DNA from 2 places in the Streptomyces sp. NRRL S-920 genome. Region 2 is predicted to be linked to the other one. Evidence: riboswitches for the same ligand, from Rfam matches in the RefSeq annotation. Region 2 holds a riboswitch; the other holds the start of a gene.
What was found. A riboswitch is a leader RNA that binds a small molecule or an ion and turns the genes downstream of it on or off. The one in region 2 is predicted to bind glycine.
Positions count from the first base shown of each region.

Region 1 (14,223 bases), on a different contig from region 2:
GAGGCGCCGGAGTGCGGCTGGACGTTGGCGTACTCGGCGCCGAACAGCTCCTTGACGCGGTCGATCGCGATCTGCTCGGCGACGTCGACGTGCTCGCAGCCGCCGTAGTAGCGGCGGCCGGGGTAGCCCTCGGCGTACTTGTTGGTGAGGACGGTGCCCTGGGCCTCCATGACGGCCACCGGAGCGAAGTTCTCCGAGGCGATCATTTCCAGGGTCGACTGCTGGCGGTGCAGCTCGGCGTCGACGGCGGCGGCGACGTCCGGGTCCAGCTCGTGGAGAGGGGTGTTCAGAAGCGACATCGGGGAGATCCTTAGCTGCCGGAGAACTCGGTGTACTCGTCCGCGGAGAGCAGGTCCTTCGGCTCCTCCGTGGTCCGGACCTTGAAGAGCCAACCGCCCTCGAACGGCGCGGAGTTCACCAGCGAGGGGTCTTCCACGACGTCCTGGTTGGCCTCGACGACCTCGCCGGTCACCGGGGAGTAGAGGTCGCTGACCGACTTGGTCGACTCCAGCTCACCGCAGGTCTCGCCCGCGGTCACGGTGTCACCGACCTCCGGAAGCTGCACGAAGACGACGTCGCCGAGCGCGTTGGCCGCGTGCTCGGTGATGCCGATCGTCGACACGCCCTCCTCGGCGGCCGACAGCCACTCGTGCTCCTTGCTGTAACGCAGCTGCTGGGGGTTGCTCATGACCTGAATTCTCCTGTACGCGGGTGGGTGCTGCGGAACGGGGAAGATGTGCGGGCAGTCACTTCTGGCGCTTGTAGAACGGCAGCGCCACGACCTCGTAGGGCTCGTGGGTACCGCGGATGTCCACGCCGACGCCGGGCGTGCCCGGGGCCGAGTGCTCCGCGTCGACGTACGCCATCGCGATCGGCTTGCCCAGCGTCGGGGACGGGGCACCCGAGGTGACCTCGCCGATGACCTTGCCGTCCGCGACCACCGAGAAGCCCGCGCGCGGGACGCGGCGGCCCGCGGCGATCAGGCCGACGAGCTTGCGCGGCGGGGCGGACTCGGCGCGCTCGGCGGCGGCCGCGAGCGCCGCGCGCCCCACGAACGTCTCGGAGCGCGACGTCTTCTCGAACTTCACGACCCGCCCGAGCCCCGCGTCGAACGGCGTCAGGTCGGCGGTCAGCTCGTGCCCGTACAGCGGCATGCCCGCCTCCAAACGCAGCGTGTCGCGGCAGGAGAGGCCCGCGGGGACCAGGCCGACCGGCGTGCCCGCCTCCATCAGCGCGCCCCACAGCTTCTCCGCGTCACCGGGGGCGACGAACAGTTCGAAGCCGTCCTCGCCGGTGTAGCCCGTGCGGGCGATCAGCGCGGGGACGCCCGCGACGGTGCCGGGCAGGCCCGCGTAGTACTTCAGGTTGTCCAGGTCGGCGTCCGTGAGGGACTTCAGGATGCCGGGGGACTCGGGGCCCTGGACGGCGAGCAGCGCGTAGGCGTCGCGGTCGTCGCGGACCGCCACGTCGAAGCTCTCGGCGCGGGCGGTGAGCGCGTCGAGCACGACCTGGGCGTTGGAGGCGTTGGCGACGACCATGTACTCGGGGGCCTCGGGCTCGCCGAGCCGGTAGACGATCAGGTCGTCCAGGATGCCGCCGTCCTCGGCGACGATCATCGTGTAGCGGGCGCGGCCGACGCCGATGGAGCCGATGTTGCCGACCAGCGCGAAGTTCAGGAAGTCCGCGGCCGCCGGGCCGGTGACGGTGATCTCGCCCATGTGGGAGAGGTCGAAGAGACCGGCCTTGGTGCGCACGGCGTTGTGCTCGTCGCGCTCGCTGCCGTACCGCAGCGGCATGTCCCAGCCCGCGAAGTCGGTCATGGTCGCGCCTAGCGACCGATGGACGGCGTCGAGGGCGGTCAGACGGGGGGCAGTGCTCATGAAGGGAACTCCCAGGGCATGACGGGCGAGGTCGATCCTCCCCATCTGTCATCGGAACCTGAGAGGTTCGCCGCGACCACTCGGCCTGCGAGGGTCATGGCTTGCACCTTGGGTGGAGCCGACGGCTGCCGGCCCGCTTTTCAGATGTGCCTCGCCCGCGCGGTACGGGGCCTGAGAGATTCAAGGGAGGGACTTGCTCCTTCGGCGCCCCGGAGCGTCGTACGACGCCTGCCGGGAACTCTCCCGCGCGGATTCAAACGGCCGGTATGGAGTTGGCGCGCACATCATTGCACGCGAGGTGGACGAGGGGGACTCATGGTCGAGTAATCCCCTTGTGCCGCATTACCTTCTCTTTACACTTGCCGGGGAAAGCAGTACGTGACCGCTATGGGGAGGCAGATCACGGTGCGCAGCAGGACGAGTGTGTACGCCACGACCACGGGGGTGGCGCTGCCCAAGCAGGCCGCCGCCCCGCTCGGGGAGGACTGCGGCCGGCTCCCCGTGGCCGTCGTCCGGGATCTGCGCCACCGGGCCGGGCACAGCCCCCACCGGCTCTCCTTCGACGAGGGCGACCTGGTCGTCGTCTCCGGGCTGCCCGGCGGCGGAAAGTCCACGCTGATGCGGCAGGCCGTCACAGGCCCCCGCATCGACTCCCAGGACACCCGCGACCGCTGGGCCCGCCGCATGCCGCGCCTGCTGCCGTACGCGCTCTACCGCCCCCTGGTCCGCCTCGCGCACTACGCGGCGCTGCGCCGCGTCCTGCGGTCCGGCGCCGGCGCCGTCGTGCACGACTGCGGCACCCAGCCCTGGGTGCGCCGCTGGCTCGCCCGCGAGGCCGCGCGGCGCGGCAGGACCCTGCACCTGCTCCTGCTCGACGTCCCCGCGGACACCGCCCTCGCCGGCCAGCGCGAGCGCGGCCGCGGCGTCTCCCGGTACGCCTTCGCGCGCCACCGCAGAACCGTCGGGCGGCTGGTCGGCGCCGCCGAGCGCGGCCGTCTGCCGCGCGGCTGCGGCTCGGCGGTGCTCCTCGACCGCGCGGCGGCGCAGGTCCTGCGGGGGATCGCCTTCGACCGCTGAGGACGCCCGACGCTAGGGTTTCGGCCGCAGGCAGCCGCGAACCGCGGGCAGCGGTCGTGAGCAGGGGTTGGACAGCGCGAGCAGGGGTTGGACAGATGGACTTTCCGGCGCAGGCACACGCCCATCCGTACGACGGATGGCCGGGCAATGAACTCGAAGAGGTCCTCGCGGCCTCCCTCGGTGCCCCCGCGTCGGCGGGCGCACGGATCGTGGAGGTCCTCGGCCGCAGCCGGATATGGATCCCGCTGCCGAACGGCGGTGGCCCCGACAGCGGCACCCTCGACCTGCCCACCCTGGAGATCGACGGCCAGGCGTACGTCCCCGTCTTCACCTCCGAACAGCAGTTCCGCCAGGCGCTCGGCGATGCGGCCGACCGCATGGGACACACGGTCGCGCCCGCCGTCGAGTTCGCCCGCGGCCTGCCCCCGCAGCTGGGCCTGGCCCTGAACCCCGACGGCACGGTCGGCGCCCCGCTGCCGCCCCCCGCGGTCGCCGAGCTGTGCCGGGCCGGGCGCACCCCGCTGGACGGGCCCACCACCGGCGGTCGCGTACGCCTCTTCGAGCCGGACTGGCAGGAGGACCCCGTGGACTTCCTCGCCGCGGCCGGCCGGGAGTTCGAGGCGGCCGGCGTCGTGCTCACGGCGCGCCGCTGCCTGGCCGCCATCGAGACGGACGACCCGACCCTCTTCGTCGGTGTCGAACTGTCCTCCTGGGAGGGCACCGCCCGCGACCTGCCGATGGAGGCCCTGGGCCGCGCCCTCGGCCAGGTCCCCGTGCCGTGGCCGGTGAACCTCGTCCTGCTCGACGTGGCGCAGGACCCGGTGGCCGACTGGCTGCGCGCGACGGTGCGGCCGTTCTACCACCGGATCGCCGCTTAAGCTGGTTCCATTCCTTGGGCCCAGTCGCTGGGCCCGTTCGCTGGGCCCGGTCCCCGGGCCCATTCCTCGGGTCCGTTGAGTTCGTCACGAAGGGGCGGTTACGGGTGAGTGCGTCGGGCACGGCCGCGGCCGGACAGGTGGAGCAGGTGCTGCGCCAGGTGACGCCGGGGCGTTACGACGCGTACGAGGCGCTCCTGCGCGCGCTCGCCGCCGACCAGGTGTGGATGCTGCTCTGGCACGGCCAGGCCGGCTCCCCCGACGCCCAGTACGGGAACATGGAGATCGAGGGCCTCGGCTACGCCCCCTGCGTGACCTCCGCCCAGGAACTGTCCGCGAGCGGCTGGAACCGCAGCTACGAAGTGGTGCGCGGCGTCGACGTCGCCCGCACCCTCTACCCCGACCACTACGGCCTGTGGCTGAATCCGCACGCCCCCGGCGGCGGCGTCGGCATCCCCTGGCTCGATCTGCGCCGCATCTCCACCGGCCTCGACCTGCTGCCCGCCGGGCCCCTCAGGCTCACCGAGCCGAGCATCGAGATCCCCCAGTTCTACGCCCTGTTGACGCAGAACGCGCACCGCACCCCCGCGGTCCGCTCGCTGCGCCGCGCCTGGGTGCAGCCCGCCCTCGGCGCGCCCTATCTGGCCATCGGCCTCGATGTGTACGACACGTCGCCGCCGTCGGTCGACGCGGTGCGGGCGATGATGCAGCAATCCATCGCGGCCGTCCCGGAGGGGCTGCCCGTCTCGACCGTCGCGATGTCCGACGACTACGACCCGGTCGCCATGTGGCTGCGGGCCAACGCCCGGCCGTTCTACGACCGCGACGCCCAGGCGGCCCCCGCCCCGGCGGGCGGGTACGGCTACCCCGCGCAGTACTGATCAGCGCGAACGGACGCGATGTCCGTTCTGATGCCGGTGGGGCCCTATGGGCTCCCGTGAAGCCTTGCACCCCAACTGCCCCGTGTTCGACCATCGTTCACCCGCGTCCGCATAACGGAACACCTCGATCAGCATCACGTTTGCGCATCCATTCCCCGTCAAGTCTGGTAACAGATCGCGACGTGGATGAAGACTCCCGCTCCAGGGGCCTTCGCCCCCTGCGTACGACGGACTGATCACGTCGCTACAGCGGCAAGTGCGGGCCGGTCACCACCGGTTGAGAGGGGTCCCTGCCACGATGACGGCACCATTGCATGACACACCTGCGGACGCGGACCCGACCGAGGACGTCGCCCCCGCAGCTGGTGCAGGGGTGAAGAAGGTCGAGGGCCGGTCCCTCAAGCAGATCGCCTGGAACCGGCTGAAGCAGGACAAGGTCGCCCTCGCCGGCGCCTTCGTCGTGCTGTTCCTCGTCCTGGTCGCCGTCTTCGCGCCCTTGATCGTGAGCCTGCTCGGCCACCCGCCCAACGACTTCCACCAGGAAGAGCTGGACGAGCTGACCAACCTCCCCAAGGGCGCGCTCGGCGGTATCAGCAGCGACTTCCTCCTCGGCGTGGAGCCCAACAAGGGCCGCGACATCTTCAGCCGGATCGTCTACGGGGCGCGCATCTCGCTGCTCGTGGCGTTCCTCGCGGCCGTGGTCGCCGTCGCGCTCGGCACGCTCTTCGGCATCATGGCGGGCTACTTCGGCGGCTGGGTCGACGCGCTGATCAGCCGTGTGATGGACGTGCTGCTGTCGTTCCCGCAGCTGCTCTTCATCATCTCCCTGGTCTCGGTCCTGCCGGACGATCTGCTCGGCCTCACCGGCAGCGGCGTCCGCGTCGGCATCCTCGTCCTGGTCATCGGCTTCTTCGGCTGGCCCTACGTCGGCCGGATCGTCCGCGGCCAGACGCTCTCGCTGCGGGAACGCGAGTACGTGGAAGCGGCCCGCAGCCTCGGCGGCGGAAAGCGCCACATCCTCTTCCGGGAACTGCTGCCCAACCTGGTCGCCCCGATCACCGTCTACGCGACGCTGATGATCCCGACCAACATCCTCACGGAGGCGGCCCTGAGCTTCCTCGGCGCCGGTGTGAAGCCGCCGACGGCCTCCTGGGGAGGCATGCTGCGCGACGCGCTCGAAACCTACGAGCACGACCCGATGTTCATGGTCGTCCCGGGTGTGACGATCTTCATCACCGTTCTGGCCTTCAACCTCTTCGGCGACGGGCTGCGTGACGCGCTCGACCCGAAGGGGACGCGCTAGAAACCCCCAACCGGCTCGCCCCTGCCGCATGTCAGGTGGCTCCACCCCATGGTTCTCCGGCAGCTCAAGGCCAGGGACCGCGAATCTCGGAGGTTACGAGAAAATGCCCACAGTTTCCTCGAAACGACGGCTCACCAGCGGTGCGGCCCTCGTCGTCGCGGCACTGGTGACCACCACGGCGTGCGGCGGCGGTGACGGTGACGGTGACTCGGAGGGTGCCGGCTACAACGCGGCGCTGAACAAGGTCGCCAACCCCTCGAAGAAGAAGGGGGGCACGCTGAAGATGGTCGGCAAGCAGGACCTCGACTCGGCCGACCCCCAGCGCGCCTACTACGGCATGTCCTGGGACTTCATGCGCTTCTACACCCGGCAGCTGGTGTCCTACGACACCAAGCCGGGCAAGGCGGGCACGAAGCTGGTCCCCGACCTCGCCACGTCCACCGCGAAGATCTCGGACGACGGCAAGACCTACACGTACAAGCTGCGGGATGGCCTGACCTGGGAGGACGGCTCCACGCTGACCTCCAAGGACATCAAGTACGGCATCGAGCGCGCGTGGGCGAAGGACACCATCACCGGTGGCCCGGGCTACATCAGGCAGGCGCTCGACCCGGACTCCAAGTACAAGGGTCCGTACAAGGACAAGGGCGGCCTGAAGGCGATCCAGACGCCCGACGACAAGACCATCATCTTCAAACTGCCCAAGCGCAACGGTGACTTCGAGCAGTTCCTCGCCATGCCGACCGGTTCGCCGGTGAAGCAGGCCAAGGACACCAAGGCGAAGTACACCGCGCGGCCGTTCTCCGCGGGCCCGTACAAGTTCCAGACGTACAAGTCCGGCAAGAAGATCGTGCTCGTCCGCAACGACAAGTGGAAGAAGTCCTCGGACCCGATCCGCGCGGCGCTGCCCGACAAGATCGACGTCACGATCTCCGCCAACCTGGAGGAGAACGACAAGAGGCTGATGGCGGGCGACTACGACGTCGACCTCAACGGCACGGGCATGACCCAGTCCGGTCGCGTCACCGCGTTCTCGAAGCACAAGGGCAACGTCGACAACATGCACACGTCCTTCGTGCGCTACGTCGCCCTGATCCACACCGCGAAGCCCTTCGACAACGTGCACTGCCGCAAGGCGGTCTTCTACGGCACGGACTTCGTGGGCCTCCAGCGGACCCGCGGCGGCAAGCTCGCGGCCGGTGACATCGCCAACAGCACCTTCCCCGTGGCGATCCCCGGTCACAGCGACTACGACCCGTACGGGGTGCTGGCGCGCAAGGGCAAGCCGGACGCCGCCAAGGCCAAGGAAGAGCTGAAGAAGTGCGGCAAGCCGAACGGCTTCAAGGCCAAGCTCACCGCCCGCAACAACAACCCGGGTGAGGTCGACGCCGCCGAGGCGCTCCAGGAGCAGCTGTTGAAGGTGGGCATCGACGTCAGCGTCGAGTCCCTGGACGGCGCCGACTCCGCCAGCATCACCGGCTCGCCCTCCGTCGTGAGGAAGCGCGGCTACAGCATGCAGATGAGCGGCTGGGGCCCGGACTTCCCCTCCGGCCAGGGATACGCGCAGCCGCTGTTCGACAGCCGTTACCTGATCGACAACGGCAACTACAACGAGTCGCAGATCAAGGACAAGAAGGTCGACGCGCTCTTCGACAAGGCGATCGCCGAGACCGACCCGGCCAAGGCCGGCGAGATCTACAAGCAGCTCGACAAGCGGATCCTCGACAACGCCGACTGGATGCCCTTCCTCTACGAGAAGAACATCACCTGGCGCGGGTCGCGGCTGACCAACGCCTACATGAACGACGCCTACAACGGCCGGTACGACTACGTCTCGCTCGGTGTCGTCAAGTAACCGACCCCGCATGACCCGTAGTTGACCGCCCCACCGCCGCCGAATCCCGCCAGTCCGAAGGGCAGGTGATGGCCCCGGGCGGTGGCCGGGACCCCTCACGAGGGGGTGCCGGCCACCGCCGGGCCGCGCACAGTGCTTGCTTATCTCATCCGGCGCCTGATCGCCGTCATCATCATGGTGCTGGTCGTACTGCTCGCGACCTTCACCATCTTCTTCATGCTGCCCAAGTGGGCGGGACAGGACATCGCCGTCCTCTTCGCCGGCAAGGCATCGGGTGCCGAGCAGCTCGAGGGCATCCGCGTCAAACTCGGTCTGGACGACCCGCTGCTCGTCCAGTTCTGGGACTTCATCAAGGGCATCCCGATGGGCCGTGACTACGTCAACGGAAGTGACGTCACGCACTGCCCCGCCCCCTGCTTCGGCTACTCGTTCCGTACCGAGGCGCCGGTCTGGGACACCCTCAAGGACGCCCTGCCCGTCACCGGCGCGCTCGCCGCCGGAGCCTGCGTGCTGTGGCTGGCCGGCGGTGTCATCACCGGTGTGATCTCCGCCCTGCGCCGCGGCACCATCTGGGACCGGGCCGCGATGACCACCGCGCTCGCCGGTGTCTCGCTGCCCGTCTTCTTCACCGGCATGATCGCGATGGGCGTCTTCGTCCACGAGCTGGGCTGGGTGAACATCGCCGACAGCCTCAGCACCGACGACTCGATCGACGTCTGGTTCCAGACGCTGATCCTGCCGTGGATCGTGCTCGCGTTCCTCAACGCCGCCATGTACGCCCGCCTCACGCGCGCCACGATGCTGGAGGTCCTCGGCGAGGACTACATCCGCACCGCGCGCGCCAAGGGCCTCGGCGAGGGCGTCGTCATCCGCAAGCACGCGCTGCGCTCCGCGATGACGCCGATCCTCACCGTCTTCGGCCTCGACCTCGGCGTCCTGATGGGCGGCGCGGTGCTCACCGAGTCCACCTTCAACCTGCCGGGTCTTGGCCTGGAGGCGGTCAAGGCCATCAGCACCAAGGACTTGCCCGTCATCCTCGGCGTCACCCTGTGTGCGGCGCTCGCGATCGCCGTGGCCAACCTCGTCGTCGACCTCCTGTACGCCGTCATCGACCCGCGAGTGAGGCTGGGATGACCGAACTGTCCAAGAGCGGAGCCGCGGTGGGCGAGCCCGTCACCGACTCGCCCGCTCCCTCCGCCTTCCTCGAGGTGCGCGACCTCAAGGTGCACTTCCCGACCGACGACGGCCTGGTCAGGTCCGTCGACGGGCTCAGCTTCCAGTTGGAGAAGGGCAAGACCCTCGGCATCGTGGGCGAGTCGGGCTCCGGCAAGTCGGTCACCTCGCTCGGCATCCTCGGCCTGCACACCGCCGGGCAGTACGGCCGCCGCAGGCCGCGGATCTCCGGTGAGATCTGGCTCAACGGCCAGGAGCTGCTGAGCGCCGACCCCGACGTGGTGCGCAAGCTGCGCGGCCGCGAGATGGCGATGATCTTCCAGGATCCGCTCTCCGCGCTGCACCCGTACTACTCCATCGGCAAGCAGATCACCGAGGCGTACCGGGTCCACAACGACGTCGACAAGAAGACCGCCCGCAAGCGCGCGATCGAGATGCTCGACCGGGTGGGCATCCCCCAGCCGGACAAGCGTGTCGACGCCTACCCGCACGAGTTCTCCGGCGGCATGCGCCAGCGCGCGATGATCGCCATGGCGCTCGTCAACAACCCCGAGCTGCTCATCGCGGACGAGCCGACCACCGCCCTGGACGTCACCGTCCAGGCGCAGATCCTCGACCTGATCCGGGATCTACAGAAGGAGTTCGGCTCCGCGGTCATCATGATCACGCACGATCTGGGTGTGGTCGCCGAGATGGCGGACGAGCTGCTGGTCATGTACGGCGGCCGGTGCGTCGAGCGCGGCACGGCCGAGAAGGTCTTCTACGAGCCCCAGCACCCCTACACCTGGGGCCTGTTGGGCTCGATGCCGCGCATCGACCGCGAGGAGACCGAGCGGCTCATCCCGGTCAAGGGCTCCCCGCCCAGCCTGATCAACCTGCCGAGCGGCTGCGCCTTCAACCCGCGCTGCCCCTACGCGGACATCCCCAAGGATCAGATCACCCGCCGCGAGCGCCCCGATCTGCGCGAGGTGGCCGCCGGGCACTACTCCGCCTGCCACATGCCGCAGGAAGAGCGCACCCGGATCTGGACCGAAGAGATTGCGCCGAAGCTGTGAAAGACGATGCGAAAGACCCGAAGGACACGGCGGAGGGCCAGGAGATGACGATCCCGGCGCGGACCCCGGCGCAGACCAAGGGCGCGACCGAGCCGCTGCTCAAGGTCGACGGCCTGGTGAAGCACTTCCCCATCAAGAAGGGGCTGCTCCAGCGCCAGGTCGCGGCGGTGCAGGCGGTCGACGGCCTGACCTTCGACGTACGCCCCGGTGAGACGCTCGGCGTGGTCGGCGAGTCCGGCTGCGGCAAGTCGACGATGGGCCGGCTCATCACCCGGCTGCTCGAACCGTCCAGCGGTCGCGTCGAGTTCGAGGGTACGGACATCACGCATCTGAACACCGCCAAGATGCGCCCGCTCCGCCGCGACGTGCAGATGATCTTCCAGGATCCGTACTCGTCGCTGAACCCCCGGCACACCATCGGCACGATCGTGGGCGCGCCCTTCAAGCTCCAGGGCGTCAAGCCCGAGGGCGGCGTGAAGAAGACCGTGCAGGAGATGCTGGAGCGCGTCGGCCTCAACCCCGAGCACTACAACCGCTATCCGCACGAATTCTCCGGCGGTCAGCGCCAGCGCATCGGCATCGCGCGTGCGCTGGCCCTGCGGCCCAAGCTCGTGGTGGCGGACGAGCCGGTCTCGGCCCTGGACGTCTCCATCCAGGCCCAGGTGGTCAACCTCCTGGACGACCTCCAGGACGAGCTGGGTCTCACGTACGTGATCATCGCGCACGACCTGTCGGTCATCCGGCACGTCTCGGACCGCATCGCGGTGATGTACCTCGGCAAGATCGTGGAACTGGCGGACCGCAAGGACCTCTACTCCACGCCGATGCACCCGTACACCAAGGCGCTGCTCTCCGCCGTGCCGGTGCCCGACCCCAGGCGGCGCGGCGCCAAGAGCGAGCGGATCCTGCTCCGCGGCGACGTCCCCTCGCCGATCGATCCGCCGAGCGGCTGCCGCTTCCACACGCGGTGCTGGAAGGCGACGGCGGTCTGCACGACGAAGGAGCCGCCGCTGATCCCGCTCGCCTCGGGCCACCAGGTGGCGTGCCACCACCCCGAGAGCGCGGAGGACCAGGCGCCCGAGGACACCGAGCTGCTGTCGGCCGCCAGGGACGCGATCGAGGTGGTGACGGTGGTCGCCAAGGCGGAGGAGACGGCGGCGGCGGAATCGGCCGCGCCGGCGAAATCGGCCGCGCCGGCGAAATCGGCCGAGGCAGCGGAATCGGCCGAGGCGGCCGCGCCGGCCGAGGCGGCCCCGGAGAAGCAGTCCTCCGACAAGCCCGCTTCTCCAGAGAAGTAGCGAGCCCGCCAATGGGAGGACGCGAGCACACCGCGTCCTCCCATTGCCGTGTCCCCGGCGGCCCTACGGGACAGAAGCACACAGAAACCCCAGCTCGGCGCCGCCGACGCGCACCGGAGGCGAGGGCGGCCAAGAGCCCGTCCCGCCGCGGGTAAGAATGGCGCGTGCTCCAGGACCTGTTCACACCCTCCGTCCAGCACGCGCTGGACATCGTGGGGATCTTCGTCTTCGCGATCTCCGGCGCGCTGCTCGCCGTGCGCAAGAACTTCGACGTCTTCGGCATCGCCGTCCTCGCCGAGGTCACGGCGCTGGGCGGAGGGCTCTTCCGCGACCTGGTCATCGGAGCGGTGCCCCCGGCCGCCTTCACCGACCTCGGCTACTTCATCACCCCGCTCGTCGCGGCCGCGCTGGTCTTCTTCCTCCACCCCGAGGTCGAGCGCACCCAGCTCGCGGTGAACGTGTTCGACGCGGCGGGTCTCGGCCTCTTCTGCGTCGCGGGCACGACCAAGGCGTACGACTACGGTCTCGGCCTCACCGCGTCGGCCGCCCTCGGCCTGATGACCGCGGTGGGCGGCGGTGTGCTGCGCGACATCGTCGCCAACGAAGTGCCCTCCCTGGTCCGCTGGGACCGCGACCTGTACGCCGTGCCCGCCATCGTGGGCGCCGCCATGGTCGCGCTGTGCATCCGGTACGACCAGCTGACGGCGTTCACCAGCGGCCTCGCCGCCGTGACGACGTTCGTCCTGCGTCTCCTGGCGCTGCACTACCACTGGCGGGCGCCGCGCGCCTGGAACCGCCGGTCGACGGCGACGGAGGCGGAGGTGCGGGAGACGCCGTAGAGCGGAAAGCTACCGCTCAGTAATTACATGTTGTACGTTGCTGCCATGGCAACGGCAGCATCCCTCCCGGCAGCGGTGCCCGCGAGCATCGGCGACAGCGAGTTCGACCGCGACACCGCGGTCACCCGGCGCGAGCCCGGCGTCTACGACACCCAACTCTCCGCGGGCTGGACGATCATCAGCGCCGTGAACGGCGGCTACCTCCTGGCCGTCATCGGCCGCGCCCTCGCCGACGCCCTGCCGCACGCCGACCCGTTCACCATCTCCGCGCACTACCTCACCGCGTCCAGCCCCGGACCCGCCGTGATCCGCACGGACGTGGTGCGCGCCGGCCGCTCCCTCTCCACCGGGCAGGCCTCCCTCTTCCAGTACGACGAGGAGGGCCGCGAGATCGAACGGATCCGTGTGCTCGCCTCGTACGGAGATCTCGACGCGCTCCCGGACGACGTCCGTACGACCGCGAAGCCGCCCGCGATCCCGCCCCTCGACCAGTGCTTCGGCGCCCAGGACGCCCCGGACCACCGCCCGGTGCCCGGCAGCTCCGCCATCGCCGACCGCCTCTTCCTCAAGCTCGACCCCGCCACCCTCGGCTGGGCGCTCGGACAGCCCTCGGGCAAGGGCGAGATGCGCGCCTGGTTCGGCCTCGTGGACGGCCGCGACGCCGACCCGCTGTCGCTGCTGCTCGCGGTGGACGCGCTGCCGCCGACCGCCTTCGAGATGGGCCTGAGCGGCTGGGTGCCCACGGTGGAACTCACGGTGCACGTCCGCCACCGCCCCGCCCCGGGCCCACTGCGGGTCGCCATCACCACGCGGAACCTCGCGGGCGGCTTCCTGGAGGAGGACGCCGAGGTCTGGGACAGCGAGGACCGCCTGGTCGCGCAGTCCCGCCAGCTGGCCAGGGCGCGGCTCTCCTAGGGGCAGAGGGGCAGAGGGGTAGCGGGGCAAAGGGCTGCCGGGGTGACAGGGGCATGCGGGGCGGCCGGCGTGGGAGATCCTGGACGGCGTGAAAGCTGACCGGCTGCTCTCGATCCTGCTGCTGCTCCAGACCCGTGGCCGGGTGCCCGCGCATGAACTCGCCGAGCGCCTGGAGGTCTCGGTCCGCACGATCTACCGTGACGTCGAGGCCCTGTCCGCCTCCGGAGTCCCGGTCTACGCCGAGCGCGGGCGGCACGGCGGCATCGAGCTGCTGGCCGGGTTCCGCACCGACGTGACGGGGCTGACCGCCGACGAGTCGCGGGCCCTGTTCGTCCTCGCCGCCCAGGGCGCGCACGCCGCGCTCGGCCTGGACGACGCGCTCGGCTCCGCGCTGCGCAAGGTCATGGCCGCACTGCCCGCCCCGCACCGGCCGGGCGCCGAGCTGGCGAGCCGCCGCATCCTCGTCGACGCCTCGCGCTGGATGGCGGGGCCGGGGCCGGGCGCCGATCTGGAGGTGCTCCAGGACGCCGTCTTCGCCGACCGCCGTCTGCGGCTGCGCTATCGGCACAGCGGCACCGCGGAGCCGAGGACGTACACCGTCGACCCGTACGGCCTGGTCTCCAAGGCGGGCGTCTGGTACCTCGTCGCCGACCTGCGCGGCGCCCCGCGCCTCTTCCGTGCCGACCGGGTCTGCTCGGCGGCCCTCACCGACGCCCCGGTCCAGCGCCGCGCCGGGGTCGAACTGGCTGACGTATGGGCGGTGTTGAAGCGGCAGGTGGAGCAGCGTCCGGGCGGCATCGAGGTGACGGCCCGGGTGCGCCGCTCCCGCTTCGAGCTGTTCCTGCGCCTCAACGGCACGGCGATCACCCACCTGCCCGAGGGTGAGGGCGAGGCTGTGGGTGACGGCGAGGCGGGCGCCGGTGAGTGGGTCACGGTCCGGCTGGCCTATCAATTCGTGGGCGAGGCCAAGACGTTGCTGCCCTTCGCCGATCACGTCGAGGTGCTCTCGCCGCCCGAGGTGCGTAACGAACTCGCGGCCGCCGCGGCGGCCGTCACCGCGATGTACGCAGGA
Region 1 covers NZ_JODF01000024.1:4,098-18,320, forward strand. The annotation lists gene glyA (serine hydroxymethyltransferase) at 1-299, opposite strand, end outside; gene gcvH (glycine cleavage system protein GcvH) at 311-688, opposite strand; gene gcvT (glycine cleavage system aminomethyltransferase GcvT) at 747-1,880, opposite strand; glycine riboswitch at 2,031-2,136, opposite strand; gene IG54_RS0118765 (AAA family ATPase) at 2,268-2,957, shown strand; gene IG54_RS0118770 (enhanced serine sensitivity protein SseB) at 3,053-3,835, shown strand; gene IG54_RS0118775 (enhanced serine sensitivity protein SseB C-terminal domain-containing protein) at 3,940-4,713, shown strand; gene IG54_RS0118780 (ABC transporter permease) at 5,012-6,016, shown strand; gene IG54_RS0118785 (ABC transporter substrate-binding protein) at 6,120-7,871, shown strand; gene IG54_RS0118790 (ABC transporter permease) at 8,004-9,005, shown strand; gene IG54_RS0118795 (ABC transporter ATP-binding protein) at 9,002-10,099, shown strand; gene IG54_RS0118800 (ABC transporter ATP-binding protein) at 10,144-11,397, shown strand; gene IG54_RS0118805 (trimeric intracellular cation channel family protein) at 11,562-12,236, shown strand; gene IG54_RS0118810 (thioesterase family protein) at 12,282-13,151, shown strand; gene IG54_RS0118815 (helix-turn-helix transcriptional regulator) at 13,240-14,223, shown strand, end outside; gene IG54_RS0118820 (alpha/beta fold hydrolase) at 14,204-14,223, opposite strand, start outside.
Region 1: it holds a riboswitch for glycine, as region 2 does, so the genes downstream of both, gcvT (glycine cleavage system aminomethyltransferase GcvT) here and gcvP (aminomethyl-transferring glycine dehydrogenase) in region 2, are expected to answer to the same signal.

Region 2 (14,223 bases):
CACTTGGGCCACCCCGAACCACCCGAAGAGACAACGGAGTTGGGCTGAACCGTCCGGGCGGGTGATACGTCATTAAGCAATAGGAACCGCTGCCGCAAAATCCCTGCGGATTGACGCCCGTAGGGCAACACTGGGAGCGGACCGACTACAAACGGGGGGGCGGTCATGAACACCGCATCGAGCCGCAGGACAGACGTCACAGCCACTTCATCGCAGCGAAAGAACCCTTCCATGTGCCAGCACCAACCACCGTGCCCGACAGCCGACTCCGCCGACCGGGAAGCCGCGCTCCTCATGGCGAGCCACCCGGAGCAGGGCTGGAGCCTGCTGTGCAACGGCGTCCTGCTCTTCGAGGACACCGGTGAGCTGCTGCCGGACGGCCAGATCATCGCCCCGCACCGACCGCTGGGCACCGACCAGATCATGACGGCCGCCTGATCATCACCGGCACACGCGCACGGACGCACCACCAGCACATCCGCACCACTCGCACCACTCGCACGACCCGCATAACCCGCACGACCCGCACGACCCGCTCAGCAAACGAACGAGGGGCCGGCCCGGAGAGAACTCTCCGAACCGGCCCCGACGCATGCCCGTGGCTCACGGGCGCCGCCGTCAGTCCTCGTAAGCATCCAGCGGGGGGCACGAGCAGACCAGGTTCCGGTCGCCGTACGCCTGGTCGATGCGGCGGACCGGCGGCCAGTACTTGTCCGCCGCGGCGACACCGGCCGGGAAGACGGCCTCCTCGCGGCTGTAACCGTGCTCCCACTCACCGCCCAGCGCGGCCGCGGTGTGCGGCGCGTTCCGCAGCGGGTTGTCGTCGGCGGCCCACTCGCCGGAACCGACCTTCTCGATCTCCTGACGGATGGCGATCATCGCGTCGCAGAACCGGTCGATCTCGACCAGGTCCTCACTCTCCGTCGGCTCGATCATCAGCGTCCCCGCCACCGGGAACGACATGGTCGGCGCGTGGAAGCCGTAGTCGATGAGCCGCTTGGCGATGTCGTCGACACTGACGCCCGTCGCCTTGCTGATCGGCCGCAGATCGATGATGCACTCGTGCGCGACGAGCCCCGCCGGACCGGTGTAGAGCACCGGGTAGTGCGGCTCCAGGCGCTTGGCGATGTAGTTGGCGGAGAGCACCGCGACCTGCGTGGCCCGCTTGAGACCCTCGCCGCCCATCAGACGTACGTACGACCACGAGATCGGCAGGATGCCCGCGGAACCCCACGGCGCGGCGGAGATCGGACCCACTCCGGTCGCGGGGCCCGCGGCGGGCTGCAACGGGTGGTTGGGCAGGTAGGGCGCGAGGTGCTCGCGCACTCCGACCGGGCCGACGCCGGGACCGCCGCCGCCGTGCGGGATGCAGAAGGTCTTGTGCAGGTTCAGGTGCGAGACGTCGCCGCCGAAGTGCCCCGGCTTGGCGAGCCCCACCAGGGCGTTGAGGTTGGCCCCATCCACGTACACCTGGCCGCCGGCCTCGTGCACCGACGCGCAGATGTCGGCGACGTGCTCCTCGAAGACACCGTGCGTCGAGGGGTACGTGATCATGAGCACCGCCAGCTCCTCGCGGTGCTTCTCGATCTTGGCGCGCAGGTCCTCTATGTCGATCTCGCCGTCGTCGGCGGTCTTCACGACGACAACCTTCATGCCGGCCATGACGGCACTCGCCGCGTTCGTACCGTGCGCGGAGGACGGAATGAGGCAGACGGTGCGCTGCTCGTCGCCGTTGGCGCGGTGGTACCCGCGTACGGCGAGCAGTCCGGCCAGCTCGCCCTGCGATCCGGCGTTGGGCTGGAGGGAGACCTTGTCGTATCCGGTGACCTCGGCCAGCCGCTCCTCCAGCTCCCTAATGAGGGTGAGGTACCCCTGCGCCTGCCGGGCGGGCGCGAAGGGGTGCAGCTGCCCGAACTCGGGCCAGGTGACCGGCTCCATCTCGGTGGTCGCGTTGAGCTTCATGGTGCAGGAGCCCAGCGGGATCATGCCGCGGTCGAGCGCGTAGTCACGGTCGGCCAGCTTGCGCAGGTAGCGCAGCATCGAGGTCTCGGAGCGGTACTGGTGGAAGACCGGGTGCGTGAGGTAGTCGTCCGTGCGCAGCAGGTCCGCGGGCAGCGTGTCCGAGACGGCGGCGTCGAGCGCGTCGACGTCGGCCTCGACGCCGAAGGCGCCCCACACGGCGGTCAGCTGCTGGCGCGTGGTGGTCTCGTCGCAGGCGAGCGAGACGTGGTCGGCGTCGATCAGGTGGATGTTGACGCCGCCTTCGCGGGCGGCCGCGACGAACTCCTCGGCCTTGCCGGGCACGCGCACGGTCAGCGTGTCGAAGTACGCGCCGTGGACGACCTCGACGCCACCGGCCGTGAGGCCCGCGGCGAGCAGCGTCGCGTACCGGTGGGTGCGTCGCGCGATGGACTTGAGCCCGTCGGGGCCGTGGTAGACGGCGTACATACCGGCCATGACGGCCAGCAGCACCTGAGCGGTACAGATGTTGCTGGTGGCCTTCTCGCGGCGGATGTGCTGCTCGCGGGTCTGCAACGCCAGTCGGTACGCCTTGTTGCCGTCGGCGTCGACGGAGACGCCGACGAGGCGCCCGGGCAGGCTGCGCGCGAACTTCTCACGGACCGCCATGTAGCCGGCGTGCGGACCGCCGAAGCCCATGGGCACGCCGAAGCGCTGTGTCGTGCCGACCGCGATGTCCGCGCCCAGCTCACCGGGCGAGGTGAGCAGCGTCAGGGCGAGCAGGTCGGCGGCGACGGTGACGACGGCGCCCAGCTCATGGGCCTGGTCGATGACCGGCTTGATGTCGCGTACGGCACCGGAGGCGCCGGGGTACTGCACCAGCACGCCCACGACACCGCGCTCGGCGACCTCGGCCGGGATGCCCTCGCCGAGGTCGGCGACGACGATCTCGACGCCCGTCGGCTCGGCGCGGGTCTGGATGACGGCGATGGTCTGCGGCAGGGCGTCGGCGTCGACGACGAAGACGCCGTCCTTGACCTTGCCCATGCGCCGCGAGAGCGCCATGGCCTCGGCGGCGGCGGTGCCCTCGTCGAGCAGCGAAGCCCCGGAGGTGGGCAGTCCGGTCAGCTCGGCGACCATGGTCTGGAAGTTCAGCAGCGCCTCGAGCCGCCCCTGGGAGATCTCGGGCTGGTACGGCGTGTACGCGGTGTACCAGGCGGGGTTCTCCATCACGTTCCGCAGGATGACCGGCGGGGTGAAGGTCCCGTAGTACCCGAGGCCGATCATGGAGTCGAGGACCTGGTTGCGGTCCGCGAGGGAGCGCAGTTCGGCGAGGACCTCGGCCTCGCTGCGCGCGCCGGGCAGGTTCAGCGCCTCGGCGTTCTTGATCACATCCGGCACCGCGGCGGACGTCAGCTCGTCCAGCGAGCCGTACCCGACCTGGGCGAGCATCTTGGCCCGCGCTTCCGCATCGGGCCCGATGTGCCGCTGCTCGAAGGGAATGCCCTGTTCGAGTTCGGAGAGCGGGATGCGATTGGTGGCAGTCATTGCGGAGGCCTCCTGGTCTGCGCGACCTACGAGGGGTACCACGGCGCGGGTACCCGGACGGCCTCCCCCTCTGTCATCTCAACCTGAGAGCTTCACCGGGGTACGCCCGCGAAGGCGCCGTCCCGGCTTTCACCGTCGGTGAGGAAGGGTTTCGAACGTGCCCGCCCGTACGCCCGCCCTGCTTTCCAGAGTGACCTCATCCGTGCGGTACGGGTGCCTGAGAGATTCCGGGGAGGATTTGCTCCTTCGGCGCCTCCGGAATCGTGACCCGGAGAGCTCTCCCGCACGGGGTCAGCAGCCAGTCGTCAGCCTACCAGCGAGGACCACGGGCGTTCCCTCGAGTGGCCGCCTGCCCCGAAGTGCTCTTACGTAGTGAGTACGAGCGGACAAAGATGAGTTATGCCCACATCCGAGACCCCGCGACCAGCTGGAGGGCCCGTGCAGACCGATATCGATCCGCGCAACCTGATCGGCCGCAAGGCGTTCGACCGGAACGGGGCCAAGATCGGCACGATCGACGAGATCTACATCGACGACGCCACCGGCGCACCGGAGTGGGCGGCCATACGGACCGGCCTGTTCAGCCGCGACGCCTTCGTCCCGCTCGAACCGAGCGAACTGGTCGACGACGGCACTCTCCACATCCCCTTCGAGCGCGCCCTGATCAAGGAGGCCCCCGACTTCGGCGTGGGCCGCCATCTGTCTCCCGCCCAGGAGCTCCAGCTCTACCACCACTACGGCCTGGACACCACGCTCCCGCAGCCTCCACCCCCCGACCACGACTTCGGCAACCTGGCGGACCGAGACCCCACCTGACCCACGCCCCCGCCCCACCCCACAGCAAACCCCGGATCGCTCACCCGGTCCCGCACCCGACACACCCCACAGCAAACCCCGGGCCCCTCGCCTCGGCCCCACACCCGACACACCCCCACCGCACCCAGCCGAGCAGTCCCCGCAAGCCCGGCCCGTCATCCCCTAAAGCCACCCGGCACATGCCACCTCCGCCCCTCAGGCACGGCGAACTCCGCCCCCTCAGGCACGGCGAACTCCGCCCCCTCAGCCGCGGCGAAACACCCACCACCGCCCCCAGCCGCCGCGGGCGGTCGCGTGGCTGCTGCCGACCGCGTCAACCACCCCCATGCCCTCGCGCTCAGCCCGGCCGACCCTCTGCACAGCCGCCCAGCGGCACCCGCCCGCCCGCCAGAACCGCACGGCCGGCACGGGCCGGCCCCAGCCGCCAAGGCGCCCCTCAGCTCACCTCCCCCACCCCGGCCCCCGCCGCCGCCTCACTCCGCGTCCCCACCCCCACGAGCGGCAACGGCTCCGCGGGCGCCAGCTTCGGGTCATCCGTCCTGAACGTCCGTACGCGCCCCGGCTCCGACCCCGGCGTCTCGAACCGCACCGTCACCCGGCCCAGGCCGCTCCCCTGCACCCAGCCGTGCCCGTACTCGGCATGGCGGACATCGGTCCCGGCGGCCCACCTCCGCTCCACGGGCACCACCGGCTCCTCGGCCCGCGAGACGGCCTCCGGCTCCCCGGGCCCAGCCTCCCCGGGCGCGGGGACATCCTCCTCGCCCCCCGTCTCCCCCTCCGCCGCCTCGGCCTGCGCCTGGGCGAAGAGGTCCTCCTGCGTGTAGTCGGCGAGCCCCGAAACACCCACTCCGAGCAGCCGCACGCCTCCCGTGGTGTCCACCGACTCCAGCAGTCGCGCCGCGGCCTCCCGCACCACTGCGGGATCGTCCGTGGGCCCCCGCAGCGTCTCGGACCGCGTCAGCGTCGAGAAGTCGAACCGCCGCACCTTCAGCACGATGGTCCGCCCGGAGTGCCCCGCCGCACGCAACCGCTGCACGCACCGGTCGGCGAGCCGCGCGACCTCCGCCCTGACCCGCACCCGGTCGTGGATGTCCACGTCGTACGTGTCCTCGACGCTGACCGACTTGCTCTCCCGCTCGGCGACGACGGGCCGCTCATCCAGCGCCAGCGCCATCGCGTACAGCGATCCTCCGTGCGCCTTGCCCAGCAGCCGTATCAGCTCGTCCTGCCCGGCCTCCGCGATCTCCTCGACCGTGGTGATCCCGGCCCGCCGCAAATGATCGCCGGTGGCCGGCCCCACCCCGGGCAACGTCCGCACCGACATCGGCCCCAGCAGCGCCCGCTCCGTCCCCGGCGCTATCAGCCTGAGCCCATCCGGCTTGGCCTCCTCCGAGGCGATCTTCGCCAGCATCTTGGACGCGGCGAGCCCCACCGACCCGGTCAGCCCCGTCACCGCCCTGATGTCCGCCCGCAGCCGCTCCCCCACCGCCCTGGCCGACGCCTCGTCATCGGCGACGCCGCCCGCCTCCAGGTCCACGAAGGCCTCGTCCAGGCTCAGCGGCTCCACCAGCGGCGACAGCTCCCGCAGCAGGCCCATCACCTGCTCGCTGATCTCGCGGTAGAGCCCGAAGCGCGGCACGAGGTACGCGGCGTTCGGCGCGAGCCGCCGGGCCTGCCCCATCGGCATCGCGGAGTGCACACCGAACCGCCGCGCCTCATACGAAGCAGTGGCCACGACCCCTCGGGGCCCGAGGCCGCCCACCACGACGGCCTTCCCGCGCAGACTCGGCTTCGCGGCCTGCTCGGCGGACGCGTAGAAGGCATCCATGTCCAGATGCAGAATCGTCGGCGCGCTTCTCACATCTCCGATGCTGCCCTACGCCACTGACAATGCCCCGCCGACGCCGCTCTTGCGGGAGTCGGGCCGCTCAGGACCTCAGGACGGCACGCGGACTCAGACCGCTCTGTTGCGCCGCCTGGCGAGTTCGTCACCGGGGTTGTTCCCGATGAGCGTCTCCCCGGTGTCGATCCGCTCCCCGTGCAGCTGGGACAGCGCGGCCTCGACATCACGCCACACCACGCCCACGGCGATCCCGAAGATCCCCTGGCCGCCTTGGAGCAGCTCGTGGACCTCGCCGGGCGAGGTGCACTCGTAGACCGTCGCCCCGTCGCTCATCAGCGTCATCCGCTCAAGATCACAGAATCCGCGCTCCCGCAGATGCTGGACTGTCGTACGGATGTTCTGAAGCGATACCCCGGTGTCGAGGAACCTCTTGACGACCTTCAGGACGACGACGTCACGGAAGCTGTAGAGCCGCTGGGTCCCCGAGCCCCCGGCGGCGCGCACACTGGGCTCGACCAGACCCGTCCGGGCCCAGTAGTCGAGCTGTCGGTACGTGATGCCCGCGGCCGCGCACGCGGTCGGCCCGCGGTACCCGATCTGCTCGGAATTCTCGAACGTCGCGTCCCCGCTCCCCTGGACCGCCATCGGTTTCGGAGAGTGATCGGCCGCGCTGCTGTGAAGCGGGTACGGACCGCCCACCGCCGTACCGTCGCCGCTGCTTCTCACGCCGACCTCCGTCCTTGACCTGCCTTCACGACGGTAGGCAGTCACCAGGGGCTCGTCAACGATCGCCACACTCGCCACGCCGAGTGATAATCACCCTGAGAGTGGTTTCGCGCACCTCGCCACGGGGAAAGGCTAGTCGAATGGTCAGATTCGAGCCCCCGGAGAAGGCTCACTGGCTGTTGGTGCCGAAGTCCTCGGGCGAGATCTGGTCGAGGAACTCGCGGAACTTCTCCACCTCGTCCTCCTGCTCGTCCGGGATCGCGATGCCGGCGTCGTCCAGGACACCGTCACTTCCATAGATCGGCGTCCCGGTACGCAACGCCAGCGCTATGGCGTCGGACGGCCGCGCGCTCACCTCCACACCACTGGCGAAGACCAGTTCGGCGTAGAAGACGCCTTCACGGAGGTCCGTGATGCGCACTTCCGAGAGCTCCTGGCCCACGGCCTCCAGCACGTCCTTGAACAGGTCGTGGGTCAGCGGCCGTGCGGGTGCCATGCCCTGCTGCGCGAAGGCGATGGCAGTCGCCTCACCTGGTCCGATCCAGATGGGGAGGTACCGGTCGCCTCCCACTTCACGCAGGAGCACGATCGGCTGGTTGGAGGGCATTTCGACCCGGACACCTACGACGTCGAGCTCGTTCACACAGCAACCCTAGGACGTGGCTGGCAGGTTTGGGTAGTCGGGCACCCGCCGAGTACCAGCCAGTAAGACCCCGAGTGCCCTGCGGGTCCCACTGATTCAGGGCGGTCTTTCCCCTGAATCAGGGCACTCTGACGCCGAGAGCGGTCTGCACGAGGGCCGAATGCAGCTTCCCCGTGAGGCCCGCCAGTTCTTTGGTACGGGCCTCCGCATGGGCCCTGGTCTGCGGATTGCGGTGCCGCCGCAGAGGCGCCACGACCTGGTCGACGAGCCCCGCCTCCCGGTCGGCGGCGGCCTTCATGGCCCGCAGATGGCGTGGCTCGATACCGAACCGGCCGAGTTCGACGACGAGCGAGGCGACCGTGACGGCCTCCGCGTCGTAACCGCCGTCCGGCAGCCGCGCGACAAGGCCGTACGTCTCCCATTCGTCGAGCTGCCGCTCATCGATCTCGGCGACGGCCAGCAGCTCCTCACGGCCCACACGGGCGGCCGTAGGCTCCTCGGCCGCGTCCGGGCCCTCGGCGCCGCCGCCGTCCCGCTGGCGCCCCAGAGAGGGCAGCGAAGGCCTCTCGCCGCGCTCCAGCGCCTCCAGGTGCTCCCTGATGACCTTGAGCGGTAGATAGTGGTCGCGCTGCATCCTCAGGACGTGCGCGAGCCGCTCGACGTCCTCCGGGCTGAACTTCCGATAGCCGGACGGGGTGCGCTGCGGCTCGACGAGGCCCTCGGCCTCCAGGAAACGAATCTTGGAGATCGTGACCTCGGGAAACTCATCGCGCAGCGCGTTCAGCACGGCGCCGATGCTCATCAGCCGATGATCCGCGGAGGCGGTGCCGGTCCCGGCACCGCCCCTCGGTGTTTGAAGCATGGACCTTCCTGACAGGTCAGATGCCGACGCTTCGCTGGCTCGCGTAGAAGACCAGTCGGTACTTACCGATCTGCACCTCGTCGCCGTTCGACAGCGCGACGGAGTCGATGCGCTCCCGGTTGACGTACGTGCCGTTGAGGCTGCCCACGTCGGCGACGGTGAACGAACCGTCCTGGAGGCGACGGAACTCCACGTGGCGACGCGACACCGTCACGTCGTCCAGGAAGATGTCGCTCTGCGGGTGACGCCCCGCCGTGGTCAGCTCGCCGTCGAGCAGGAAACGACTGCCCGAGTTCGGCCCGCGACGCACCACGAGGAGCGCCGAGCCCAGCGGCAGCGCGTCGACGGCGGCCTGCGCCTCCGGAGAGAGCGCGGGGGACGGCGTCTGTCCCGTGACCTCCGAGTCATAGGCCTCAAGGCCCGAGATGGAGATCGTCGAGGTCGTCTCGGACGCGCGCTCGGGCGCCGCCCCGGCACGCAGCGGCGCACCGCAGTTGGAGCAGAACCGGCTCGCCTCGGCGTTGCGGTTCCCGCACCTCGTACACACCAGGGCCATGGACGGGTCCTCCTGCCGCGGCTGCCCCGAGGGGGCATGGGATGCGTGCGGGCCGGAGGCAAACCCTCCACCCGTACCTGAGGTTGACGGTTCCCCGAAACCTATGCGGCCGGGACCGGCAGGGTCAACAGATGACGCGCCCTGTCCGCCCGAAATGTCACCACCTGGACCAGTCACCTGATCCCGGAACATGGGGCGCTCGCCCCCCTGCCCCTCGGCATCTCCATGGCGCGGGGCACGGTGTCGGGCAGTGGCGGGGTTGCCGCTGTCCTCACGTGCACTCTTGCCGAACAACTTCGCAAACAACTTCACGGGCGATTCCCCTTGACCGAAACAGACCCGCCCGTGGGGCAGGACGAACCCTGATTGCACACACCGGCATTCATCGGTGAACCAGACATCCTCACAACGTCCGTATCCACCAAACAGTTTCCACCACGCACCACGCTTCCGGTGCGCCGACCCCCCGCAACCTCATGCCCTGGCTTGACGGCCCCCATGCGCCCGCCCCTCACTGGGAGGACGACCGAGCGTAGTCAGGCCGCTTCGCAGGTCGCAAGGCACTTACGACGATCTTCTCCGAGCGGGTCACGGCGACCGTGGCCTGCTCCTTCTCCAGAGTCTGCACCACACCGCCCGGGATGTTCAGCGCAGGTTCCAGATCCTGCGGCTTGCCGATCACCTTGAAGAGGTACGGTTCGCCGACCTTGCGGCCGTCCACCCGGACGCCACCGCCGTCGGCGTCCGAAAGATGGGTGCTGGCCACCACGCGCACGTTGTTGATCTGGATCGCCTCGGCGCCGGCGGCGCGCAGCTCCTGAATGGCGTCGAGCAGCATGTCCGCCTCGATCGCCCCCTTCTTGTCCTCGATGGCGAGCGTGATGCCGGGCCCTTGGGCCGCCACCGTGCCTGCCAGGATGCCGAGTTGCTTTTCGCGCTCGGCCGTCTGCTTGCGCGCCTCTTCGGCTTGGTCCGAGCTGTTCTCAAGACCGGTCCGCTGCTCCTCGAGGCGCCGCTTCTCCTCTTCCAGACGCTGAGTACGGTCATCCAGTTCATCGAGGATGCGTACGAGATCTTCCTGACGCGCGCCGCGCAGGGCGCTGCTGTCGTTGTTGGACCGCACCTGGATGGCCAGGCCGAGGCCGAGCACGAACAGCAGCAGGGCCACGATGAGTTGGGGCCTGGTCACCCGCGGCGGCCACAGGCCCTTGGCCAGCCGCTGGCGGCCGGTGAGGCTCTTCGGCCCCTGAACGGGCGCGGCGGGTGGCTCGGGCGCGGCCGGGACCTCGGCGGGGAGTTCCTCGCGGCGGCGGTGCTGGGGCGTCTCGTCGGCGCTCATCGGCGTCACGCCCTGAAGATGTGCCGACGGATCGCGGCGGCGTTGGAGAAGATCCGGATACCGAGGACCACGACCACGCCGGTGGACAGCTGGGCGCCGACGCCCAACTTGTCGCCCAGGAAGACGATCAGCGCGGCCACCACCACGTTCGACAGGAACGACACCACGAAGACCTTGTCGTCGAAGATGCCGTCGAGCATCGCCCGCAACCCGCCGAACACGGCGTCGAGAGCCGCGACCACGGCGATGGGAAGGTACGGCTCGACCACCGCCGGAACCTCGGGCCGAACCAACAATCCGGCCACGACTCCCACGACGAGGCCCAGTACGGCGATCACGATGTGCCCTTTCCTGCCTTCGGCTCTGCTGTTCGTACGGTCACACTGGGCGCTGCGGGCAGCTGGAGTTCGTCCGACACGGAGATGCTGGTCCGGATGCCGAAGTTCTCCTGGAGAGCGTGCAGGTACTGACCGTCGGGGCTGTTCTGGAACCGGGTGCTCAGGCGGTTCCCCGCCCCCACCGCAAGCACCGTATACGGCGGCACCAGCGGCCTGTTGTCGACCAGTATCGCGTCACCCGCGGCCCTGATCGCCGACAGGGCGGTAAGTCGCTGGTCGTTGATGGAGATCGCTTCCGCGCCGGACTGCCACAGGCCGTTGACGACGCGCTGCATGTCGCGGTCGCGCACCCGTCCGGTGTCGGAGAAACCGGCGCTCTCGCGCGGCCCGCCACCGCCCTGGTCGGCTTCCTTCTTGTCGTCCACGACGAGCTTCACGCCGGGCCCGGTGACTTCCGTGGCGCCGGAGAGGAGGCCGACCAGTTCGCCCTGGCTGCCGCCGTGCTTCTTCAGCGCGGCTCGCTGCCGTTCGCCCACGTCGTCGCGGAGTTCGTCCACGTCGTCCTCGAGCTTGTCGGCTCCGGTCGTGGCCTCCTCGACGCGGTCGATGAGTTCTTCGCGCTCCTTGGCGAGCACCGGCGCCGCCACCCGCGCCTGCGCGGCTCCCACGGTCACCACTAGGGCGGCGAGGACGAGACCTGCGGCAAGGCCGAGTTTGGCCCTGAGCGGGCGAGGGACGCCACTGTTGCCCCGGGCCTTCTTTCTGGCCGCCGCCTCCGCGTATCCCTCGTCCAGGCTGTGGTCCATGACGGTGGTGAGCAGCGACATGGACGCGTCCGGACGCCTGGGGCGGGAGGGGGTGCTCCGAACGGGGGGCTGCTGCGGCATGCCGCACATCGTCGCACGTCGTGGGCGCTACCTCCGAATGGCCCCACCGGCGTGCCGGGCAGCACCTGTTGCTGGTGCTGCCCGGCATCCGCACACGGTCAGCGGCCGGCGCTGTCCACCACCGCGGCCCACTCGTCGAGCAGCGCCTGGGCGGACGCGTCGTCGGGCCCCTCGGCCCACAGATGGGTGACGGCCTCGGCGGGGTCGGGCAGCACCAGCACCCAGCGCCCGTCGGCCTCCACGACCCGCACGCCGTCGGTGGTGTCGACGAACCGGTCCCCGGCCTCCTCGACCACACGCCGCATCACGAGCCCCTTGACGGCCCACGGCGTCGCGAGATCACGCCGCAGCACATGGGCGCGCGGAATACGCGCGTCGATCTGGCTGAGGGTGAGCTGCGTACGCGCCACCAGACCGATGAGCCGCACGAACGCGGCCGTTCCGTCGAAGACGCTGCTGAACTCGGGCACGATGAACCCGCCACGCCCGTCGCCGCCGAAGATCGTCGACTCTCCGCGCCCCACCCGCGTCAGGTCGTCCGGCGACGTGGTCGTCCAGTCCACCTGGGTGCCGTGGTAAGCGGCCACCTGCTCGGCGATGCGCGTCGTCGTCACCGGCAGCGCCACCCGCCCGCTGCGCCGCTCGGCGGCCACCAGGTCCAGCATGACCAGCAGGGCCCGGTCGTCCTCGACGATCCGCCCCTTCTCGTCCACGAGCGACAGCCGCTCGCCGACGGGGTCGAACCGCACGCCGAAGGCAGCCCGCGCCGATGCCACGATCTCGCCGAGCCGCACCAGGCCGGACCTGCGCGCATCGGCGGTCTCGGTGGGCCGCGACTCGTCGAGCCCGGGGTTGATCGTCAACGCGTCCACGCCGAGCTTCCCCAGCAGGCTCGGCAGCACGAGGCCGGCACTACCGTTGGACGCGTCGACGACGACCTTCAGCTCCGACTCGGCGATGCCCGTGGTGTCGACGTTCCGCAGCAGCGAACCGGTGTACGAGTCGAACACGCTGGACGGGAAGTGCAGGTCCCCGATCTCCCCGGGGAAGGCCCGCCGGTACTCCTGGCGCGCGTAGACCCGGTCCAGCTTCCGCTGGCTGGCCTGCGACAGGTCCGCTCCCTCCCCGTCGAAGAACATGATGTCGACGGAGTCCGGCACCCCGGGCGTCGTCCGGATCATGATCCCGCCGGCACTGCCCCGAGCCGTCTGCTGCCGTGCGACAGGCAGCGGCACGTTCTCCAGGTCACGTACGTCGATGGCGCTGGCCTGCAACGCCGAGATCACCGCCCGCTTGAGCGCACGGGCGCCTCGCGAGTGGTCACGCGCGGTGGTGACGGTCGACCCCTTCTTCAGGGTCGTCGCATACGCTCCCGCGAGCCGCACGGCGAGTTCCGGCGTGATCTCCACGTTCAGGATCCCGGACACCCCACGGGCGCCGAACAGATGCGCCTGACCGCGGGACTCCCAGATGACGGACGTGTTGACGAACGCGCCGGCCTCGATCGTCTTGAACGGATAGACCCGCACATTGCCCTGGATGATCGATTCTTCACCGACGAGGCACTCGTCGCCGATCACCGCACCGTCCTCGATGCGGGCGGCCCGCATGACGTCGGTGTTCTTCCCGATGACACAGCCGCGCAGATTGCTGTGCTGTCCGATGTAGACGTTGTCGTGGACGACGGCCTTGTGCAGGAACGCCCCGTCCTTCACCACGACGTTCGAGCCCACCACCGTGTGCTCACGGATCTCGACGTTCGCCTCGACCTTGGCGTAGTCCCCGATGTACAGGGGCCCGCGCAGCACGGCGTCAGGGTGCACCTCGGCGCCCTCCGCGACCCACACGCCGGGCGAGATCTCGAAGCCGTCGAGTTCGACGTCGACCTTGCCCTCAAGGACGTCCGCCTGCGCCTTGCCATAGCTCTCGTGGGTGCCGACGTCTTCCCAGTAGCCCTCGGCGATGTAGCCGTAGATGGGCTTGCCTTCCTTCATGAGCTGCGGGAAGACATCACCGGACCAGTCGACCGGCACATCGGCCTCGACGTAGTCGAACACCTCGGGCTCCATCACGTAGATGCCCGTGTTCACCGTGTCGGAGAAGACCTGCCCCCAGGTCGGCTTCTCAAGGAAGCGCTCGACCTTGCCTTCCTCGTCGACGATGGTGATGCCGAATTCCAGCGGATTGGGTACGCGCGTCAAGCAGACGGTGACCAGCGCGCCCTTTTCCTTGTGGAAGTTAATCAGCTCGGTGAGGTCGAAATCGGTCAGCGCGTCACCGGAGATCACGAGGAAAGCGTCGTCCTTCAGCGCTTCCTCGGCGTTCTTGACGCTGCCGGCGGTTCCGAGCGGCTTCTCCTCGTTGGCATAGGTGAGCTCCATCCCGAGCTCTTCGCCGTCGCCGAAGTAGTTCTTGACGAGCGACGCCAAGAACTGCACTGTTACCACGGTCTCGGTCAGACCATGCCTCTTCAGCAGGCGCAGCACATGCTCCATGATCGGCCGGTTGGCCACGGGCAGGAGCGGCTTGGGCATGCTAGAGGTCATGGGGCGAAGGCGCGTGCCTTCGCCGCCGGCCATTACGACGGCCTTCATGTCGGAAACGTCCTCCTCAATAGACGACGATCTAGCCGACTCAGCCCGCCGAGTTGGTCCCGTATATGTCAGTCACGGGCCTACGCGCCTCTACGGTCACCGAATCGGCAAG
Region 2 covers NZ_JODF01000088.1:6,756-20,978, forward strand. The annotation lists gene IG54_RS0134890 (DUF5999 family protein) at 232-438, shown strand; gene gcvP (aminomethyl-transferring glycine dehydrogenase) at 619-3,507, opposite strand; glycine riboswitch at 3,703-3,801, opposite strand; gene IG54_RS0134900 (PRC-barrel domain-containing protein) at 3,946-4,323, shown strand; gene IG54_RS0134910 (DNA polymerase IV) at 4,760-6,184, opposite strand; gene IG54_RS38700 (MerR family transcriptional regulator) at 6,278-6,892, opposite strand; gene IG54_RS0134920 (bifunctional nuclease family protein) at 7,062-7,535, opposite strand; gene IG54_RS0134925 (MerR family transcriptional regulator) at 7,654-8,397, opposite strand; gene IG54_RS40955 (FHA domain-containing protein) at 8,414-9,382, opposite strand; gene IG54_RS0134935 (DUF881 domain-containing protein) at 9,465-10,292, opposite strand; gene IG54_RS0134940 (small basic family protein) at 10,298-10,630, opposite strand; gene IG54_RS0134945 (DUF881 domain-containing protein) at 10,627-11,526, opposite strand; gene IG54_RS0134950 (mannose-1-phosphate guanyltransferase) at 11,616-14,111, opposite strand.